One region of the Streptomyces sp. NPDC008121 genome, then DNA from elsewhere that is predicted to be linked to it. Evidence: riboswitches for the same ligand, from Rfam matches in the RefSeq annotation. Region 1 holds a riboswitch; each other region holds the start of a gene.

Region 1 (6,994 bases):
GCTGGGGCCGCGAGGCGTACGAGAAGGGCGACCGCTGGTGGCGCTCGCTGAGCGCCGAGGGGAGGCAGGCGTTCCTGGACGAACAGGCCGGCATCGCCCGCGACTTCGGGCAGGCGGCCCGGGACGGCCTCGCCGCCGACAGCGACGCGGTGCAGGAGCTGGCGCGGCGGCAGGTCGAGTGGCTGTCGCACACCACGACGCCGGCGAAGGAGTACGTGATCGGCCTGGGCCGGATGTACGTCGACGACCCGCGCTTCACCGTCCACTACGACAAGCACGGCGAGGGCACGGCGGTCCTCGTCCGCGACGCGATGGAGATCTACGCCGAGCGGAACCTGTAGCGGCACCCCTAAGGGTCGCGGGGCGCAGGGGGCGCAGGGGGGCGACGGGGCGGGGTCCGCCCGACGGGGACGGCAGGTGGCCGAATTCCCGCCCGTCCCTTTGCCCGCCGACGAGTGCGGGCCGTAGTGTCACGCGCACCATGAGTGACCGAAGCGTGGTCGACGCGCGACAGGCAGGACGGCGGGCGCCCGCCGTCCTCCTCCTGCTCGCCCTCGTCGCGTTGCTCGTCAGCGTCTGCCACGGCGCGCACGGGCACACGCTGCCGCCCGCCGGCAGCGGGGCCGCCGCGGCCGTCGCCTCCGCCCCCGCGCTGCCGCACGGCTGCGAGCGGACCGGGGAGGCCTGGTCCTTCGACGTGCACCTGCCCGCGCAGGGCGCGGCCCCGCAGCTCGCCGCGCCGGACGCCGGGGAAGCCGTACGCCTCGCCGACGACGAGGTCTTCCCCGCCGATCCGCGCGCCCGGTGCGTCCGCGACCGGGCGGGGCCGGGGCCCGAGCCCGGCCGCCTGCTGATCGCCCTCGGAGTGGACCGGAACTGAGCCGGGTCGCCGCACACGACCAGGCTCCCTTTCGGCACACCACCTCGAGGACGTACCCCTGATGAACGACCTGCTCTCCGGCACAGCCCTGCCCGGCACCGTCTTGCCCTGCGTCTCCCTGTCCGGTACATCTCTGCCCGGTACATCCCTGCCGGATCCCGCCCTCGCCGCGCAGACCGTCGGCAACACCCCCGTCCTCCGGATGGACGACGGCTACTGGGCCAAGCTCGAAGGCTTCAACTTCGGCGGCATCAAGGACCGCGCCGCCCTCCACATGGTCGGTGAGGCCCGACGTCTTGGTGTGCTGCGGCCCGGTGCACCGATCGTCGAATCCACCTCCGGCACCCTCGGCCTGGGCCTCGCGCTCGCGGGCGTGCTGCACGGCCACCCCGTGCACGTCGTCACCGACCCCGGCCTCGAACCGATCGTCGAGCGGATGCTCGTCGCCCACGGCGCCCGGGTCCACGTCGTCCCCGAGCCCCGGCCGGACGGCGGCTGGCAGCAGGCCCGCATGGACCGGGTCGGCGAGCTGCTGGGGCGCCTGCGCGGCGCCGACGGCGCCCCGGCCTGGTGGCCCGACCAGTACGGCAACCCCGACAACCCGGAGTCGTACGCCGGGCTCGCCGCCGAACTCTCCGCCCAGCTCGACCGGATCGACGTCCTCGTCTGCGCCGTCGGCACCGGCGGGCACTCGGCCGGCATCTCCCGCGCGCTGCGCGCCACCAGCAGCCCGGCCCTCGAACTGGTCGGCGTGGACTCCGTCCGCTCCACCGTCTTCGGACTCCCGGCGGGCGAACGGCTGATGCGCGGTCTCGGCTCGTCCATCCATCCGGGCAACGTCGACCACGGCGCCTTCGACGAGGTCCACTGGGTGGGCCCCGAGGACGCGGTCCGCGCGGCCCGGCGGCTGGCGGCCCGGCAGTTCGCCACGGGCGGCTGGAGCGTGGGCGCCGTCGCCCTCGTCGCGGGCTGGCTGGCCCGCACCCGGCCGCGCGGCACGCGGATCGCGGCCGTCTTCCCCGACGGGCCGCAGCGGTACTTCGACTCGGTGTTCAGCGACGAGTTCTGCGCGGCGCACGGGCTGCTGGACGCGCCGGTACGGGAGGAACCGGCGGCGTACGAGAGCGGTGTGCCGGTCACCGGCTGGACCCGGCGCGTGCTGGAGCGGGTCCGATGAGCGCCCCGACCGCGGCCCCCGCCGAGGGCGGGATCTGGAAGCGGAGCCGTACGTTCGACCCGGCCGTGCGGCTGCTCCTGGTCAACCAGCTGACCATCAACCTCGGCTTCTACATGCTGATGCCGTACCTCGCCGCGCATCTCGCCGACGGGCTCGGCATGGCGGCCTGGTCGGTCGGGCTCGTCCTCGGTGCCCGCAACCTCTCCCAGCAGGGCATGTTCCTGATCGGCGGCGCCCTCGCCGACCGGCTCGGCTTCAAGCCGCTGATCGTCGCCGGCTGCGCGCTGCGGACGGCCGGCTTCGGGGCGCTCGCCTTCGCCCAGTCGCTGCCGGTGCTGATCGCCGCCTCGGTGGCGACCGGACTGGCGGGGGCGCTGTTCAACCCCGCCGTCCGCGCGTACCTGGCGGCGGAGGCGGGGGAGCGGCGCGTGGAGGCGTTCGCCCTCTTCAACATCCACTACCAGGCGGGGATCCTGCTCGGGCCGCTGGTGGGGGTGGCGTTGACCGGGGTCTCCTTCCGGCTGACGTGCGTGGTGGCGGCGGCGCTCTTCGCCGTCCTGACGGTGGTGCAGCTCCGGCACCTGCCGGTACGGGCCGGGGCCCGGGGGGACGCGGCTCCGGACGCCGGGGGCGGGCGGGGCCAGTTCCGTACCGTGCTCGCGAACCGGACCTTCTGGCTCTTCTCGCTCGCGATGACCGGCTCGTACGTCCTGTCCTTCCAGGTCTATCTCGCGCTGCCGCTCGCGGCGGACGGCACGGCGCCGACCACCGCCCTGTTCGTCATCTCGGCGCTCGTCGCCCTGGCGGGCCAGCTCCGGATCACGGCCTGGTGCGGCCGCCGGCTGACCCGGGAGCGCTGCCTGGTCCTCGGCCTCGCACTGATGGGCACCGCCTTCCTGCTCCCGGCCGGGGTGCCGGGGGTGGCGGGGCTGCTGCTGTGCGCGGCGGTCCTGGCGCTCGGGAACGCGGTCCTCTACCCGTACGAGATGGACACGGTCGTCGCCCTCTCGGGCGGCCGGTGGGTCGCCACCCACTACGGCCTGTACAACACCGTCTGCGGGATCGGCATCACCCTCGGGAACCTGGGGACGGGGGCGCTGCTCGACGTGGCCGGCGGCTCCGCCACCCCGTGGCTGGTCCTGGCCGCGGTCGGTCTCGGCTGCGCGGTGGCGATCGGGGCCCTGGCCCGGAGCGGCCGGCTGGCGGCGACGGGTTGAGCCGTACGCCCCGACGGGGGGCCGGCGCTCTCCGGACGCTGTCCGGGGCTACCGGGGCTACCGGGGCGGCCGGGGCGGCCGGGGCGGCCGCGTGCCGTACTCCACTCGGCGGCGCGGGGTCGCCGCCCGCGGCGGCGACCGGCACGCTGGGAAGGGCACGGTACCGTCCGGCGCCGTGCACGGATCCGGCAGGAGAGCACAGGTGGGGCAGCGAGCGGCGGGGAACGGGGCTTCCGGGCATCCGCGCCCGGGCCCGCACGAACGCCCGCGTCCGGCCTCGAACGCCCCCTCGCACGGCCGCTCCCGTCCGCAATCGGGCCCGCACGGCCTTCCCCACCTCCGCCCGGACCCCCGCCCGCGTCCGCCCTCGCGGGCCGAGCGGGCCCGCCGGTTCGTCCGGGCCCTGCCCCCGCTGATCATCGCCGGAGGGGTCGTCTTCGACCTGGCGACCCCGCCCGCCTACACCGCCGCCCCGCTGTTCTCCGCGGCCCCGCTCATCGCGGCGCCGCTCTTCTCGATGCTGACGACCCTGCTCACCGGCATCGCCGCCGTCCTCGCCTCCGTCGGACTGCACCTCTACAACAGGACCGTCACCGACGTCCCCGCCCTCACCGAGACCCTCACCGTCATCACGGTCGCCGCGCTCGCCCTGCTGATCAACCGGGTCGTCCGCCGCAGCGGCGAACGGCTGGCGTCGGCGCGGGTGATCGCCGAAGCGGCGCAGAAGGCCGTGCTCCCGACGCCCGCGGAGCGGATCGGCGGGCTGCAGGTCGCCGCCCGCTACGAGGCGGCGCAGGCCGACGCGTTCATCGGCGGTGACCTGTTCGCCGTCCAGGACACCCCCTACGGCGTACGGGTCGTGGTCGGCGACGTACGGGGCAAGGGGATGGACGCGGTCGAGGCCGTCGCCGTCGTCATCGGCGCCTTCCGGGAGGCCGCCGAGCAGGAGTCGACGCTGGAGGGCGTGGCCCAGCGCCTGGAACGGGCCCTGGCCCGCGAGGGCACCCGGCGGACCGGCCTGGACGCCGCCGAGGGGTTCACCACCGCCGTCCTCGCGGAGATCCCGCGCGGCGCCGGTCTCGTACGGGTGGTGAACCGCGGGCACCCGGAGCCGCTGATGCTCTACACCGACGGCGGCCTGACCATGCTGGCGCCGAGCCAGGCCGCGCTGCCGCTCGGCATGGGCGACCTGGCCGCCTGGCCGGACCGGGCCGACGAGACGCCGTACCCGCCGGGCGCCACGCTGCTCCTCTACACCGACGGCCTCTCCGAGGCGCGCGACGCCCACGGCACCTTTTACGATCCCGCCGAGCGGCTGGCCGGCCGGATCTTCCCCGGACCGGAGGAGCTCCTGGACGCGCTCGTCGACGACGTGCGGCGGTACACGGGCGGCGGGACGACGGACGACATGGCGCTGCTGGCGGTGAGCCGCCCGGCACGCGGGCAGCCGGAGCGGCGCCGGACCATGCCGGTGGTGCCGTGACGGCCTGCGGTGACGCCGACTGTGGTGACCATCTGTGATCGAAAGGTCCCGCTCCGATAACAATTGACGAAACATCAGATTCGGTTTCGTCGGCGCCTTTTCACTGAAACAGGGTCATGTGGGGGGCAAGTCGGGCCATTACCCCGCAATCCCATGAACGATCAGTAGGAACAGCTTGGAATACAGACCCCCTGTCTATTAACGTTCGATAACGCAGCGCGGTCGTCCCAGCCGTCGTTAGAGACGGCACCGTGCGCACGCGCCGAATCCTGAAAAGGAACCGGGGAACCACTACTTGGGGTGAATCGGGCGCTTTCGCACCTGTGCGGCAGTGCTCGTAGGAGACCTTCCTGCTCCGAACCCGTCAGCTAACCCGGTAGGCGAGAAGGAAGGAAAGGAGCACGCCTCCGTGGCGTCCAACACCCCTGCCCCCGAAGCCCCCTTCGACGCGTTCGGTGCCTCGGGTGCCGCCGGGACGGACAACGACACCGGCGCGTGGGAGGAGTGGAATCCCACCGAGGACTCCCTCCGCCAGCAGGCCCGCTCCGGTGGCCGCCACCGCGTGGTCAAGCAGCGCTCCGGCTTCGCCCGCTCCTCCACCGTCCTCGGCGTCGGTGTCATCGCCGCCGTCGGCGCCGGCGGCCTGGCCACCGCCCAGGAGAAGCCGGCCGTCTCCATCTCCCTTCCCGACCTCGACCTCCCCGACGCCTCCGAACTGCCCGGCGTCGGCGAACTGATCGCGGACGGCACCGGCGGAACCGAGGGCGTCGACGGCGCCGGTACGGACAACCTCCAGCCGCTCACCGCCACCCTCGCCCTGCCCGCCGAGGCGACCGGGACGGCCGGCTCCGCGAACGGATCCGCCTCCGCCGCTTCCGCCTCCGCGTCCACCGCCGACGCCGGCGAGGCGTTGCGCGCCCGCATCCTCCAGCAGGCCGAGCAGCAGCAGGCCTCCGCCGACGCCGCCGAGAAGGCCGCGGCGGAGAAGGCGGCCGCCGAGAAGGCCGCCGCCGAAGCGGCAGCCAAGGCGAGCGCCGCGGAGAAGGCCGCCGCAGAGGCGAAGAAGAAGGCCGAGGCGGAGGCGGCGGCCAAGGCCGAGGCGGAGCGCCTGGCCAAGCTCGCCGCGAGCTACGCCTTGCCCACCTCCTCGTACGTCATCACCTCCACGTTCGGCGAGTCCGGCTCGATGTGGTCCTCCGGCTACCACACGGGCCTCGACCTCGCCGCCCCCACCGGCACCCCGGTCAAGGCCGTCCACGGCGGCACCATCAAGTCGGCAGGCTGGTCCGGCTCGTACGGCTACCGCATCGTCCTGGAGCTCGCGGACGGTACCGAGGTCTGGTACTGCCACCTGTCCTCCATGACCGCCTCCGCGGGCCAGTCGGTGGGCACCGGCGAGACGATCGGCCGCGTCGGCGCCACCGGCAACGTCACCGGCCCGCACCTCCACCTGGAGGTCAAGACCCCGGGCGGCTCCGGCGTGGACCCGGCCGCCTGGCTGCGCGACAAGGGCCTGAACCTCTGACCATCGCCCGCGGGCCTGAACGACCGCGGCCAGGTCCTGAAGTCCGCGGGGCCTGAACGACCGCGGCCAGGGCCTGAACTCCGCGGCGAGGGCCTGACCGTCCGACCGCTCGGCTGCGCGCGAGGGGCCTGAGCGTCCCGCCGTCGACCGCGTCAGCTCCGATAGGGGTTGTAGCCGCTGTAGTCGAGGTACTGCGGCGGCGCCCACACCTGCCCGGTCGCCCGCGCCGCGTACGTGAGCGCGGGCGAGGCGACCGCCTTGCGGTGCCAGAGGTGGTGCAGCAGCTCCTGCTCGCGGGCGGCGAAGTCCGGTTCCGCCGCGCCCCGCTCGGCCCGGTGGCGCAGGAAGGCGAGGGTCGTCGCGAACGCCTCGTACTCCCCGACCGCCCGCGCCGCCGTCTTGCCGTACGTCCGTGCGGCGAAGGCGCGGGCCACCGAGCGGGCCCTCATGGAGGAGAGCGCGAGGGGTTCGGCGGGCGAGAGCCAGCCGGCCACCGCGTACGCCGGGAGCTGCCCGGATATGGTCCGCAGCTCCCGCTGCCGGCTCCATATCGCCAGCCAGGTCAGCAGCGCGAACGCCGGCACCATGAAGGCGCCGTACACCACGAGGAACCACCAGCCGCCGAAGACGGCCGAGCCGTTCCACAGGGCGTGCATGCCCATGGCGAGGATCAGGCCGGCGAGGGGGAGCAGGACGCGGCGGACGCGCCGGC
Region 2 (6,994 bases), on a different contig from region 1:
CGGACCCTCGCGCTCTGGTGCACGTACCACCCCGGCCAGACGCCCTACGACCGGTTCCTCGCCAAGTGCGGTGAGCTGGCGGCCCGGGGGACGCGGTTCAGCGTGGGGGTCGTCGGACTGCCGGAGCACCGGGAGCACGCCGTACGGCTGCGGGCGGAGCTGCCGTCCGAGGTCTACCTCTGGATCAACGCCGCCGAGGGGTACGCCTACACCGACGAGGAGGCCGACGCCTGGACGGCGCTCGACCCCCTCTTCCCGTACAGCCGCCGTCCGCACCGCTCGGCCGGTCTCCCCTGCCGGACCGGCGAGTCGGTGATCTCCGTGGACGGCGACGGGACGGTCCGGCGCTGCCACTTCGTCAAGGCCGAGCTGGGCGGTCTCTACGACGGTTCCTACCGCGCCGCCCTGCGCCCGCGCGCCTGCCCGCTCTCCGTCTGCGACTGCCACATCGGCTACGTCCATCTGGAGTCGCTGCCGCTGTACGACGTGTTCGCGGGCGGGGTCCTGGAGCGGATCCCGGCGGCGCCGCCGGGCGGTCCTAGAGGGGCATGAGGTCGGGCCGCTTGGCCGCCACGTGGTCGCCCGAACTCTCGCCCCGCAGCCGGCGGCCGATCCACGGCACGAGGTACTCCCTGGCCCACAGGATGTCGTCGCGGCGCAGGTCGAGCGCGCCGCGCGGGGGCAGGGGCGGCCACGGCTGGTCCGGGTCGGCCGGTACCTCGATGCCGAGGACCTGGGCGGCGCGGAGCGCGACGCGGGTGTGCCCCTCGGGCGAGAGGTGCAGCCGGTCACCGTCCCAAGCCCGCCTGTCCTGGACGGACTTGAGCGACCACAGGTCCAGGACCGGGCAGCCGTAGCGGTCGGCGATGGACCGGACGTGGGCGGTGTAGGTGGCGATCTTGCCGCGCAGATGGCGCAGCACGGGCACGTCGCGGGTGTCGAAGCCGGTGGTCACCATGACCGTGCCGACGGCCGAGGTGAGGTCGGCGACGGCGCGCTCGAAGCGTTCGGCGACGGCGTCCGGGTCGCTGCCGGGCCGGATGATGTCGTTGCCGCCCGCGCAGAAGGTCACCAGGTCGGGGGCGAGCTGCTTCGCCCGCGGGACCTGCTCCGCCACGATCTGGTCGAGGAGGCGTCCGCGCACGGCCAGATTGGCGTAACGGAACGCGTCGTTCTCCGGCAGCCGGTCGGCGAGGAGGACCGCGAAACGGTCCGCCCAGCCGAGGAAGCTCCCGCCGGGGCCGGGGTCTCCCACGCCCTCGGTGAAGCTGTCTCCGATCGCCGCGTACGACCCGAATACGTCCATGTCTCTTGATCTCGAATCGTCTGCCACGGGAGCACATCTTTCCTTTACGGGTGTGACCTACGCGACCGTAAGGAGGGGTTGACGGAGGGTGAGATATGCCACCGGTCAAGATTGCACCAAGGCGGAATACGCGAAGGGCCCGGCACGAAGGTGCCGGGCCCGGTGCGCACCCGGAGAGAAGGCGATTCCGGGTGGGGTGCGTCAGATACCGACGCCCTTCTGGCGGAGGTACTCGAGCGGGTCGATGTCCGAGCCGTAGCTCGGCCCGGTGCGCATCTCGAAGTGGAGGTGCGGGCCGCTGGAGTTGCCGGTGGAGCCCGACAGGCCGATCTCGTCGCCGCCGCTGACGGACTGGCCGGTGGAGACGGAGAGGGAGGAGAGGTGGGCGTACTGCGAGTAGGTGCCGTCCGCGTGCTGGATGACGACCTCGTTGCCGTACGAACCGCTCCAGCCGGCGGAGTGGACGGTGCCCGCGCCGACGGCCTTGACGGAGGTGCCGGAGGAGGCCATGAAGTCGACGCCCGTGTGGTAGCCGGAGGACCACATGGAGCCCGAGGCGCGGTACTGGGTGGAGATGCCGCCGCTGACGGGGGCGACCCAGCCGGAGGACGCGGCCTGGGCGGGCTGCTCCTGGGCGGGCGCCGGCTGGGTGCGCTCGGCGCTGCGGGAGCTGCGGGTCTCGGACGCGTCGGCGGAGGACTTCTCGGCCTTGGGGGCGGCCTTCGGCGCGGCCTTGGGGGCCTTGGCCTTCGGGGCGGGCGCCTCGGCCGTCGACTTCGCGCCGATGCTGAGCTTCATGCCGGGGAAGATCAGCGAGGGGTTCTCGCCGACGACCTGGCGGTTGTCCTGGTAGAGCTTCTTCCAGCCGCCGGCCAGGTGGTGCTCGGAGGCGATCTTGGACAGGTAGTCGCCCGCCACGACGGAGTACGTCGTGGGCTTCGCCTTGGCGGCGGCGGGGGCGGCCGGCGCCTTCGCGGGAGCGGCGGCCACGGCGGCGACGGCCTGCTCGGGGGTCACGGTCGGGGCGGACTTCTCGGCGGCGTGGGCTCCGGTCGCGCCGAGGAGCGGCAGGGCGACGACGGCGCCGCCCGTTCCGGCGGCGACGAATCCGCGCGTGATCGGGTTGACCTTGGGACGGCGGTGCTTACCCTTCGCGGGCATGGCGAATTCCTCTCCGTCGCCTACGAGGTGAGCTGTCGGGTTCGGGCTGGAGTTGCCCGGTCGCGATCGCTCGCGACTTCACCCCAAGCCGCTCCGGATCGACCGGATCGGCGTACTACCTGGGTCCCCCGCTCCTGCCGTACGTGGGTGGGTGCGGATTCCGGACGGTGGCAGGATTCGGCGGTCCGACCGGATTGACGGTGACCGTAGACGAGCGGGGTCGGCGTGAACAAGCCGCTCTTTTCCCCGCCCATTCGGAGGAGCGATATACGTCCGGAATTCCGGTCACCCTCCGTGGATGCGGGACTCTCGACATCCTTTTCTCGCAGGGCGTTTGCAGAAGACGATCAGGCACGGTCCGTCACCTGTGAGACGCTGCTCACGCGACGAAACCCATCTCCCCTGCAATCAGGGCGCGTTATCACCAAGGCCCTAATTCGGACAGAACACCCATTCCCGTCCGAGGGGTGTGCGCCCGGCTCGTCACCCGGAATGATTGCCCCTGGAACCGATCTCGTATCGTCGAAGTCCGCCAACCTTCAGGAGCACTCGTGACGCAGCAGCTGCCCCAGGTCTCGTCGACCGAACCCGAGCTGACCGGGGTCCGCAATTTCCGGGACGTGGGCGGCCTGCCGACCGAGGACGGCGGGTCGGTCCGGTTCGGACGCCTCTACCGCAGTGGCCACCTCGCCCATGCCACCGAGGACGACGCGGCCTTCCTCGCCGGCCTGGGGCTGCACACCGTCTTCGACTTCCGCAACGCGGCCGACCGGAAGGTGGAGGGCGCGGACGTCGAGCTGCCCGGCGTGCGGAACGTGAACATCCCGCTCAACGACCCGGCGGACGGCAAGGAGTTCTGGAAGCTGGTCAGCGGCGGCGAACTGGATCAGCTGCGCGAGGCGCTCGGCGACGGTAAGGCGGCCGACCGAATGTCCGATTCCTACCGGAAGATGGTGGTCGAGCGGACGGCGGAGCACAGCCGCGTCCTGCACGCGATGGCCGACGACAGCGTTCCCGCGCTGATGCACTGCGCCGCCGGGAAGGACCGGGCGGGGCTCTCCATCGCGATCTCGCTGCTCGCGGTGGGCGTCGAGCGGGAGGCGATCGAGGCGGACTACGTCAAGTCGAACGACCCGCACCGCCGCTACAAGATCCGCCGCAGCTCCACCTCGGCGGACGCCATGGCGCCCGAGGTGATGGAGCTGCTGAGCCCCCTCTTCGACGCGCGGGTGGAGTACCTCCGGGCGGCCTTCGAGACGATGGAGCAGACCTGGGGAACGGTCGAGGCGTATCTCTCGCAGGGCCTCGGGCTCACCCCGGAGACCCGGGAGCGCCTGCGCCGGAGCCTGGTGACCGGGCCCACCGAGGTCTGAGCGGCCGGGACCGGCGCGACGAGCGAGCGGGGCCGGGCCTCCGGGCCCGCTCGCGGTCCGCTACTGGTTCTGGCCGCCGAGCAGGAACAGCAGGTAGAGGAAGCCGGCGAAGAGGTGTCCGGCCACCAGATAGGCGAAGAGCCGCAGGACCAGGCCCTTGGGGAACTTGCCGCCCCCACGCTCCTCGCCGGTGACCGCAGTTGATTTGTCGGACATGTCGGATCCCTTCCGGGGGCTCATCGCGGGCGGGCGGTCGTGTCGCCGAGACAGGTCTCGGCCGCGGGGCTCTGCATCAGCGTGTGGACGAAGAGCAGGTCGGCGCCCCCGCGCGTGGCGGCGCCGATGCGGTGGGGCGTGAGCGAGTCGAAATGGGCGCTGTCGCCCGGGTCCAGGACGTGCACGGCGCCGCCGAGGGAGAGCCGCACCCGCCCGTCGATCACGTGCAGCCACTCCTCGCCGGGATGGACGCGCACGATGTCGGAGCGGGTGGCGTACGGCACGTGGACGCGGAGCGCCTGCAGGGCGCGGCCGGCTCCGCCCGCCTGGTGGTAGATCCAGCCGTCGGCCTCGACCGGCTCGGACCGGTCGGCGCGGATGACCGGGTCGCGCTCGGGGGGCACCTCGCCGAGGAGCGCGGAGACCGTCGTACCGTAGATACGGGCCAGCGCGAGCAGCATCGGCAGCGAGGGCTGGCGCCGGCCGGTCTCCAGGCGCGAGAGGTGCGCCGGGGAGAGCCTGGCCCGCCGGGCCGCGACTTCCAGGGTGAGCCCGCGCCGTCGGCGCAGCCCCCGCAGCTGGGGGGCCATGTCGGGCAGCGCGCCGGCTTCGTCCGGGCCGTCCGGCGCGAGGGGGTCCGGGGACGGCTCCCCGGGGAGGTGCTCCATGCCCCCATTGCGCCAGGATCTTTCCCCTGAGGCAAGTTTCTTGCCTCAGGGGCAAATCCGCCCCGGCCAGGAGCGCCCGACCGTGAGGGCCGCCGTGCCGTCTCCGGTGCTAGCGCTGTGCGACGGCCTGCTTGACCAGCGTCTTGCCGAAGTCCCACATCAGTCCGCCGCCCCCGTGCGCCTCGTCCATCACCGCCGTGAAGGCGGTCATGAACCGCTCCACGTCCGTCTCGTCGATCACCAGCGGCGGAATCAGTTTGATCACTTCCATGTGGTCACCCGACACCTGGGTCAGGATGCGGTGCCGCTGGAGCAGCGGGACGACCACCATCTGGGCGAAGAGTCCCTTGCGGGCGGCCTGCAGCATGGTCCACCGGCCGCGCAGCCCGAGCGAGGAGGGCCGCCCGAACTGGATCCCGATCATCAGGCCCCGGCCGCGGATGTCGTGCAGGAGTTCGTAGCGCGGGACGAGCTCCCGCAGCCGCGAGGACAGCAGCTCGCCCATCCGCCGCGCGTGCGCCACCGTCCCCTCGGACTCCATCACCGAGAGCACGGCCAGCCCGGCCGCCATGGCCTGCGCGTTCGACCCGAAACTGGCCGAGTGGACGAGCACCCGGTCCATCGAGGAGTACACCTTCTTGAAGATCCAGTCCTTGCCCAGGGTCGCCCCGACGGGGACGTACCCGCCGGAGAGCGCCTTGGCGACGCAGACCAGGTCGGGCTCGACCCCGTCCTCGTGCTGGTACGCGTAGAAGTCGCCGGTCCTGCCGAGCCCGGTCTGCACCTCGTCGGCGATGAGCAGCGCCCCGTGCCGGTGCAGCAGCTCCTGGGCCGCGCACAGGAATCCGGGCGGGGCCTCCTGGACGCCCTTGCCCTGGATGGGCTCCACGACGAAGGCGGCGACGTCCCCCGTGCGCAGCTCCCGCTCCAGCGCGTCGAGGTCGCCCAGCTCGATCGGGGTGTCGGGCAGAAGCGGGGCGAAGCCGTCGCGGAAGCTCTTCTCGCCGTTGACGGAGAGAGAGCCGGTGGTCAGGCCGTGGAAGGCGTGCGAGCAGTAGAGGATCCTCGGCCGTCCGGTGGCGTACCGCGCGAACTTCAGCGCCGTCTCCACGGCCTCCGTGCCGCTGTTGCCGAAGAAGACCCGGTCCAGGTGGGGGCTGTGGGCGAGGAGCCGTTCGGCCAGCAGTCCGGGCAGGGGCTGGCAGTCGAAGCGGGTGAGGTCGGCGAGCGAGGCGTCGAGGACGTCGTGGAGGGCCTTGCGGACGACGGGGTGGTGCCGGCCGAGGCCCATGACGCCGAAGCCGGCCAGCATGTCGAGGTAGTCGCCGCCCTCGGCATCCCAGAAGTGGGCGCCCTCGGCCCGCTCGTACACCTTGTCGAAGCCGAGGGTGTGCAGCATGCGCGGCAGCTGGTGGTTGAGGTGCCGGGTGTGCAGCTCGTACCGCTCGGCGCCGCGGGCGGCCAGCAGCGCCCGGAGATCGAAGGCGCCCTCGGGGCGGTCCGTCGCGTGGCCCATGGCGTCGTTCATCGAGCCTTCTCCTTGTGTGCCAGGGCGGCGCTGATCCGTCCGGCGATCTCCACCGGGGTGAGCCCGAGGTCGGCGAGCACCTCGCTCCTCCTGGCGTGGGCGAGGAACTGTTCGGGGATCCCGAAGGACCGCAGGGGCACGTCGACGTCCGCGTCGCGCAGCGCCTGGCCGACGGCGGCGCCGACCCCTCCCGTACGGCTGTTGTCCTCCACGACGGCGACGAGCCGGTGCCGGGCGGCGAGCGGGGGGAGGTGGGCGTCGACCGGTGTGACCCAGCAGGGGTCGACGACGGTGCAGCGCACTCCGCGGTCGGCGAGCAGGTCGGCGGTACGGAGGCAGGTGTCGGCCATCACGCCGACGGCGACCAGCAGGACCTCCGCATCGGGCTCGTCGCGCAGCACGTCCATCCGGCCGATCCGGCCCACGGCGGGGATCGGCTCGCCCGCCGTCTCCTTGGGGAAGCGCAGCAGCGTCGGCGCGTCGTGGACGTCGACGGCCTCGCGCAGCTGGGCGCGCAGCCGGTCGGTGTCGCGCGGGGCGGCGATCCGCAGTCCGGGGACGACCTGGAGGAGGGAGAGGTCCCAGACGCCGTTGTGGGAGGCGCCGTCGGTGCCGGTGACACCGGCCCGGTCGAGGACGAAGGTGACGCCGCACTTGTGCAGGGCGACGTCCATCAGGAGTTGGTCGAAGGCGCGGTTGAGGAAGGTGGCGTAGACGGCGACGACCGGGTGGAGCCCGCCGG
Region 3 (6,994 bases), on a different contig from region 1:
CTGCGGCTCACGGCGCGCGCGGATCTGGGTGACGACCGGATCGCCCAGGCGGTGGACACCATCGTCAGGACGGCCCCGCGCGCGGTGTAGGCCGCGCCCGGGCCGTCCCCGGCGGCCCCGCGACACGCCCGAGTTCACCGCTTCGGGGGACTGATATCTGCATATCTTGGGCGATCGGCCCCTATGGCGGCACGATCGGTGGCACGCTGACGCGACGTGCAGTCCGGGGCGTGCCCCCGGTGGGAAGGACAGCGTCGCCATGGCAGACCATCAGGAAGCATCCGTCACGCTGCCGAGCGATCCCGCCTCGGTGTCCGCCGCCCGCAGATACGTGGACGACGTCCTCCGGGGGTGGGGGCTCGAGGACGACAGCGACACCGGCGACACGGTCCGGCTGATCGTCTCGGAGCTGGCCACCAACGCCGTTCAGCACACCTTCGGGCAGTCGCCCACCTTCACCGTCGACGTCCGGCTGGAGCGCGAGGAGCGGTTGTACGTCGGGGTCACCGACAGCCACCCGCGCTGGCCGCGAAGACTCCCGGCCGCGGTCCAGCAGGACAACGGCCGGGGGATGGTGATCATCCGTTTCCTCGCGGCGGAGGCGGGTGGCCGGCTCTCGGTCACTCCGACCGACGAGGGCGGCAAGACGGTCTGGATCGACCTGCCCTGGGCGCTCCGGCGCCCGGTCTCGGCGCCGCTCGCGGGGACCTGACCGGGCGTCGGGCCGCGGCCCCCGGCTCCGCGGCCGGCAGGGCGCCCTCAGCCGGTCTCCGGCAGCGCGGTCGGACGACCCGTCAGCGGACCCTGCCGTAGTAGATCTTCGAGGACCAGATCTTGTCGAGCTTGACCCAGGAGCCGGTCTTGGGGGAGTGCCAGATCCTGTTCTGACCAGCGTAGATGCCCACGTGGTAGACCCTTCCCCCGGAGTGGAAGAAGACCAGGTCTCCGTGCTTCCTGCTGGAGGCGGAGATGTGCTTGGTCTTGTTGTACTGCTGCTGCGCCGTACGGGGCAGTGACTTGCCCGCCTTCTTGTACGAGTAGACCGTGAGCCCCGAGCAGTCGAACCGGCTGGGTCCGGACGCGCCGTACTTGTAGGGCGCTCCCTTCTTGGAGGCGGCGACGCTCAGGGCCTTGTTGGCGTGTGAGGTCGCGGCCTGGGCCTCTGGTGCGGCACCTGGTGCCAGCAGCGTGCCGCCGACGGCGGCGAGGGTGAGAGCCGAGACGGCTCCGGCCCGGGACAGCAGGGACGGGACATGAATCTGCGCGGTCATGCGCAACCCTTCGTCAGCCGCCTGTGAAGGATGACCTGTCGGGTTCGGGCAGGCGAAGATGCCCGGCCGCGGCTGCGGCTTCACCCCGAGGAACGGCCCACGTGCCCGGTCGTCCCGTGTTGCTCGGGTCCTCCACTCCTGCCGATCCACCTCTGTCGACCAGACGTCCGGGACAGCGGCAGGACTCGGCGTCCGCCCGGACCGCCCCGCCGTGGTGGCGGGGGCTTGTCGTCGTCACGGATCTTGACCCACATCCGGGGTGAAATCCGAGTTGAAACGGCGATATGTGAGGCTCCTCACGACTGACCCGTTCGGGTGGACAAGAAGGTTTCGTGATCTTCAGAGGTTTGCCCAAGGGGCCCCGCACCAGGGGTGGAACGCCTGATTCAGCCAGATGTGTACACCTGCCGTGCAACCCGCCCCGGTCATATGTGGATTCGTCGACTACGCCGAACGGGGGAGGGATTCTGCGCACCTCGTGGGCCGAGTGGACCTCGACACGACACGCGGGAATGTCAACTCGCCGGAGTCCTCGGAAGAGTGACCCGTTCCGCCCGCCGCTCGCCGTCCGAACGGTGACCCGTTCCGCCGGCCCCTCGCCGTCCAGCACGCGCAGCGCACGGGCCGGCGGGTCGGCGTGCACCTCGCTCTCGCCCGCAGGGGGAGCCGATCTGCAGCGAGATGCCCCTCGCGCCGGCCCCTTGGAACCGAGCCGCGTGCCCGCCCCTGCGCGCACGCGAAAGCCGCGTGCCCCCGTCCGCTACAGCGGGGGCACGCGGCCGTTTTCGTGGGGGCGTCAGCCCACCGGGGCCGGCTGCGGCGCCGGAGTGGTCTCCGGCTCGGTGGCCGGCCGGGTGCGGCGGCCGCCCAGGGCGACCGCGGCGAGGCCCAGCGCCGCCCAGACGCCGAGCACCAGGAGCGGTGAGCCCGCGCCCGCGCCGTCGAAGAAGGCGACCGACCGCAGCGCCGATCCGCCGGCGCCCGGCGGCAGCAGCTGACCGAGCGCCCCGGCGGGCGCCGGCAGCAGTTCGGGCGCGCTGGCCGCACCGGAGAACGGGTTGCCGAGCAGCACCATCAGCAGCGCCCCGAGGCCCAGGCCCGGCTTGCCGAAGAGGGCCGCGAGGCCGGCGAGCGTCGCGCCGATGGCGAGCACCGTCAGCCCGAGGACCCCCGCCTCGGCCCACCAGCTCCCGGTGAGCGCGCCCAGCCAGCTGTGGGCGAGCGTGGCCCCGACGATCCCGGCGAGTGCCGCGGCGCCGGCGAGGGCCAGGACCGCCCGCCCGCGGCGCAGGCCCAGGACCGTGGCGACGACGCCCGATGCCGCTCCGGCCAGGATGAGGGGGAACAGGCTAGAGCCGAACGCGCTGCCGCGCGGGTCGTCGGCCGGGGTGGGGACGACGTCGGTCACCTGGACGGGCGCGCCGGCGGGGAGCTGCGCGGTGACCGCCTCGCGCAGGAGCCCCGCGACGACCGGGCTCGCGGCGGACGCGGTCAGCAGCCGGGGCCCTTGCGGGGTCACGACCACCGCGCCGTATACGACCCGGTCCTCGATCGCCGTACGGGCGGCCTCCTCGGAGTCGTAACGGTGGACCTCGAAGGCGCCGTCGTGCTCGGCGAGGCGCTGTTCCAGCGGGGCGGTGGCGGTGGCGGGGCCGGCGACGCCGAGCGGCAGGTCGCGCGGGGCGAGACGCGCGGCCGGCCAGGCGAAGGCCCACAGGGCCAAGGCCGCGACGACCGGGATCAGCACCATCACCGCGACGGTCTTGCGGGTGCCGGTGGCAGACATGGCGACTTCCGTTCAAAGAGAAGGATCGTTCGTTTTTGGCTCTGGGCTCACTGTCCCTCCGGCGTGGCCGCTTGTCAAGAATGAATGTTCGTTTTAGATTCGGACCATGGCCCGCGTCTCTCAGGAACACCTCGACGCCCGCCGCCGTCAGATCCTCGACGGCGCCGCGCGCTGCTTCGCCCGCAACGGCTTCCACGCCACCTCCATGCAGGACGTCCTCAGTGAGGTGGGCCTCTCGGCCGGTGCCGTCTACCGCTACTTCCGAGGCAAGGAGGAGCTGATCGCCGCCATCGCGTCGGAGGCGTTCGACGGCATCCGCGGCGCGTTCGAGGAGGCGTCGCTGACCGTGCCGCCGCCCACCCCCGACGTCCTCCTCGGCCGGGTCCTGCGGATCTTCCTGGAGGAGCGCGTCGCGGGAGCGGACCGCCAGGCCTTCGCGCGGCTGATCATCCAGGTCTGGTCCGAGACGCTGCGCGACGAACGGCTCTACGCGACCCTCTCCGAGGGCTACCACGGCATGCGCCAGGCCTGGGCGCTGCTGGTCGAGGCCTACCGCGCCAACGGCCTCATGGCGGCGGACGTCCCCGCCGACCACGTGGCCCGCACCCTCATCGCCACCGCCCAGGGCTTCATCGCCCAGCAGGCCCTCTTCGGCGACGTAGAGGTCGGGGTCCTGCAGGACGGGCTGCGCGGACTGATGTCCATGGAGACGCAAAGCCCGAGTTAACGCGTCGGAAAAACTTCCGCCCTAACGTGCAATGTCTGACCCGGCAGCGCATCACCGCAGCTCAACAGAGTGTTGAAGATCGGTAAGGTCCGCTGCTGTCCGGGAGGGAACCGCCCGGTGGACGACTGTGAGGTGGAAGCGTGCAACTGACCCCGCACGAACAGGAACGACTGCTCATCCATGTGGCGGCGGACGTGGCCGAGAAGCGCAGAGCGCGCGGAGTGAGACTCAACCACCCCGAAGCGGTCGCCCTGATCACCTCGCACCTCCTCGAAGGCGCGCGCGACGGCCGAACGGTCGCCGAACTCATGGCCTCCGGACGCAAGGTGCTCACCCGCGACGACGTGATGGCCGGCATCCCGGAGATGATCCACGACGTCCAGGTCGAGGCCACCTTCCCGGACGGCACCAAACTCGTCACCGTCCACGACCCGATCGTGTGACCGGGGAGCGCCGCCGATGACCCCCGGAGAGATCCTGTACGCGGAGGGGACGGTCACCCTCAACGCAGGGCGCCCCGTCACCCGCCTCACCGTCCTCAACGCCGCCGACCGGCCCGTCCAGGTCGGCTCCCACTACCACTTCGCCGAGGCCAACCCCGGCCTCGACTTCGACCGCGCCGCCGCGCGCGGACAGCGGCTGCACATCGCCGCCGGCACCGCCGTGCGCTTCGAGCCCGGCATCCCCGTCGAGGTCGAACTCGTCCCGCTCGCGGGCCGCCGGGTCGTCCCCGGGCTGCGCGGCGAGACGGCCGGCCCGCTCGACCCGAAGGGCGCCGACCATGCCTGAGCTCCACCGCGCCGTCTACGCCGACCTGTTCGGCCCCACCACCGGCGACCGGATCCGGCTCGCCGACACCGACCTGCTGGTCGAGATCGAGGAGGACCGCTCCGGAGGCCCGGGCCGCGCGGGCGACGAAGCCGTGTTCGGCGGCGGCAAGGTCATCCGCGAGTCGATGGGGCAGGCCCGGACCACCCGCGCCGAAGGCGCGCCCGACACCGTCATCACCGGCGCGGTCGTCATCGACCACTGGGGCGTGGTCAAGGCCGACATCGGCATCCGCGACGGCCGGATCACCGGCATCGGCAAGGCCGGCAACCCCGACACCATGGACGGGGTCCACCCCGATCTCGTCATCGGCCCCGAGACCGAGATCATCGCCGGCAACGGGAAGATCCTCACGGCCGGCGCCGTCGACGCCCACGTCCACTTCATCTCGCCCACCCTCGTCGACCAGGCGCTCTCCTCCGGCATCACGACCCTCGTCGGCGGCGGCACGGGCCCGGCCGAGGGGACCAAGGCCACCACCATCACCCCCGGCCCCTGGCACCTCGCCCGGATGTTCGAGGCGCTCGACACCTTCCCGGTCAACATCGGACTGCTCGGCAAGGGCAACACCATGTCGCGGGAGGCCATGCACTCCCAACTCCGCGGCGGAGCGCTCGGGTTCAAGATCCACGAGGACTGGGGGGCGACCCCGGCCGTCATCGACGCCTGTCTGAGCGTCTGCGACGAGACCGGCGCCCAGCTCGCCATCCACACCGACACCCTGAACGAAGCCGGCTTCGTCGGCGACACGCTCGCCGCCATCGCGGGCCGCACCATCCACGCGTACCACACCGAGGGCGCGGGCGGCGGCCACGCGCCCGACATCATCAGCGTCGTCTCCGAGCCGTTCGTCCTGCCCAGCTCCACCAACCCCACCCGGCCCCACACCCTCAACACCGTCGAGGAACACCTCGACATGCTGATGGTCTGCCACCACCTCAACCCCGCCGTCCCCGAGGACCTCGCCTTCGCCGAGTCCCGCATCCGGCCCTCCACCATCGCCGCCGAGGACGTGCTGCACGACCTCGGCGCGATCTCGATCATCTCCTCCGACTCCCAGGCCATGGGCCGCATCGGAGAGGTCGTCCTGCGCACCTGGCAGACCGCGCACGTGATGAAGAAGCGTCGCGGCGCCCTGCCCGGTGACGGCCGCGCCGACAACCACCGGGTCCGTCGCTATGTCGCCAAGTACACGATCAATCCCGCCGTCGCCCAAGGCATGGACCACCTCATCGGCTCGGTCGAGACCGGCAAACTCGCCGACCTCGTCCTCTGGGACCCCGCGTTCTTCGGCGTGAAGCCTCAGACGGTCCTCAAGGGCGGCCAGATCGCGTACGCGCAGATGGGCGACGCCAACGCCTCCATCCCCACCCCCCAGCCGATCCTGCCCCGCCCGATGTTCGGCGCGCTCGGCAAGGCGGCCGCCGCCGGATCGGTCAACTTCGCCGCCCCCGCCGCCCTCGAGGACGACCTGCCCCGACGGCTCGGCGTCCACAAGGAGTTCGTCGCCATCGGCAGCACCCGCCGGGTCACCAAGGCCGACATGCGGGAGAACGACGCCCTGCCCCGCGTCGAGGTCGACGCCGACACCTTCACGGTCACGATCGACGGAGAGCCGGTCGAACCCGCGCCCGCCGCCGAACTCCCCATGGCCCAGCGCTACTTCCTCTTCTGACGAGTCACGAGAACCGATGAACCGCTCCGCACTCCTCGTGCTCGCCGACGGGCGCTTCCCCGCCGGCGGGCACGCCCACTCCGGCGGCGCCGAGGCCGCCGTCAAGGCCGGCCGGATCACCGACGCCGCCGGCCTCGCCGCGTTCTGCCGGGGCCGGCTGCACACCACCGGCCTCACCGCGGCGGCCCTCGCCGCCGCGGCCGCGCTCGGACACGACCCGCACGCCCTCGACGCCGCCGCCGACGCCCGCACCCCCTCGCCCGCGCTCCGGGCCGCCGCCCGCAAGCTCGGCCGGCAGATGATGCGGGCGGCACGCGCCACCTGGCCCTGCGCCGAACTCGACGCGCTGGCCACCGCGTTCCCACGCGGCGCCCACCAGCCCGTCGTCCTCGGCACCACCGCCCGCGCCGCCGGCCTCGGCCCCGAGGACGCCGCGCACTGCGTCGCGTACGAGACGGTCAGCGGCCCCGCCACCGCCGTCGTACGCCTCCTCGGCCTCGACCCCTTCCAGGCCACCGCCGTCCTCGCCCGCCTCGCCCCCGACCTGGACCGGGTCGCCGAGCGGGCCGTGGCCGCCGCCCACGAAGGCCCCGACGCCCTGCCCGCCGCCTCCGCGCCGCTGCTCGACATCACCGCCGAACAGCACGCCGCCTGGCCCGTCCGCCTCTTCGCCTCCTGACGACCGCTTCCTCACACCGGGAGAACCA

Evidence for each region. A riboswitch is a leader RNA that binds a small molecule or an ion and turns the genes downstream of it on or off. The one in region 1 is predicted to bind cyclic di-AMP.
Region 2: it holds a riboswitch for cyclic di-AMP, as region 1 does, so the genes downstream of both, ACFZBD_RS04465 (peptidoglycan DD-metalloendopeptidase family protein) here and ACFZBD_RS14375 (peptidoglycan DD-metalloendopeptidase family protein) in region 1, are expected to answer to the same signal.
Region 3: it holds a riboswitch for cyclic di-AMP, as region 1 does, so the genes downstream of both, ACFZBD_RS09655 (NlpC/P60 family protein) here and ACFZBD_RS14375 (peptidoglycan DD-metalloendopeptidase family protein) in region 1, are expected to answer to the same signal.

The regions. Positions count from the first base shown of each region.
Region 1 covers NZ_JBIBHT010000004.1:16,410-23,403, reverse strand. Annotated here, with positions in the region: gene ACFZBD_RS14400 (TipAS antibiotic-recognition domain-containing protein) at 1-341, shown strand, start outside; gene ACFZBD_RS14395 (hypothetical protein) at 482-880, shown strand; gene ACFZBD_RS14390 (pyridoxal-phosphate dependent enzyme) at 1,083-2,057, shown strand; gene ACFZBD_RS14385 (MFS transporter) at 2,054-3,274, shown strand; gene ACFZBD_RS14380 (SpoIIE family protein phosphatase) at 3,678-4,757, shown strand; cyclic di-AMP (ydaO/yuaA leader) riboswitch at 5,008-5,155, shown strand; gene ACFZBD_RS14375 (peptidoglycan DD-metalloendopeptidase family protein) at 5,167-6,282, shown strand; gene ACFZBD_RS14370 (PrsW family glutamic-type intramembrane protease) at 6,435-6,994, opposite strand, start outside.
Region 2 covers NZ_JBIBHT010000001.1:1,053,442-1,060,435, forward strand. Annotated here, with positions in the region: gene ACFZBD_RS04455 (STM4011 family radical SAM protein) at 1-552, shown strand, start outside; gene ACFZBD_RS04460 (GDSL-type esterase/lipase family protein) at 539-1,306, opposite strand; gene ACFZBD_RS04465 (peptidoglycan DD-metalloendopeptidase family protein) at 1,508-2,467, opposite strand; cyclic di-AMP (ydaO/yuaA leader) riboswitch at 2,472-2,660, opposite strand; gene ACFZBD_RS04470 (tyrosine-protein phosphatase) at 3,019-3,840, shown strand; gene ACFZBD_RS04475 (DUF6126 family protein) at 3,901-4,056, opposite strand; gene ACFZBD_RS04480 (helix-turn-helix domain-containing protein) at 4,077-4,724, opposite strand; gene ACFZBD_RS04485 (aminotransferase class III-fold pyridoxal phosphate-dependent enzyme) at 4,834-6,252, opposite strand; gene dxs (1-deoxy-D-xylulose-5-phosphate synthase) at 6,249-6,994, opposite strand, start outside.
Region 3 covers NZ_JBIBHT010000002.1:929,998-936,991, reverse strand. Annotated here, with positions in the region: gene ACFZBD_RS09665 (aminotransferase class I/II-fold pyridoxal phosphate-dependent enzyme) at 1-90, shown strand, start outside; gene ACFZBD_RS09660 (ATP-binding protein) at 260-712, shown strand; gene ACFZBD_RS09655 (NlpC/P60 family protein) at 795-1,271, opposite strand; cyclic di-AMP (ydaO/yuaA leader) riboswitch at 1,275-1,447, opposite strand; gene ACFZBD_RS09650 (ABC transporter permease) at 2,068-3,057, opposite strand; gene ACFZBD_RS09645 (TetR family transcriptional regulator) at 3,164-3,784, shown strand; gene ACFZBD_RS09640 (urease subunit gamma) at 3,925-4,227, shown strand; gene ACFZBD_RS09635 (urease subunit beta) at 4,244-4,573, shown strand; gene ACFZBD_RS09630 (urease subunit alpha) at 4,566-6,287, shown strand; gene ACFZBD_RS09625 (urease accessory UreF family protein) at 6,304-6,966, shown strand; gene ureG (urease accessory protein UreG) at 6,994-6,994, shown strand, end outside.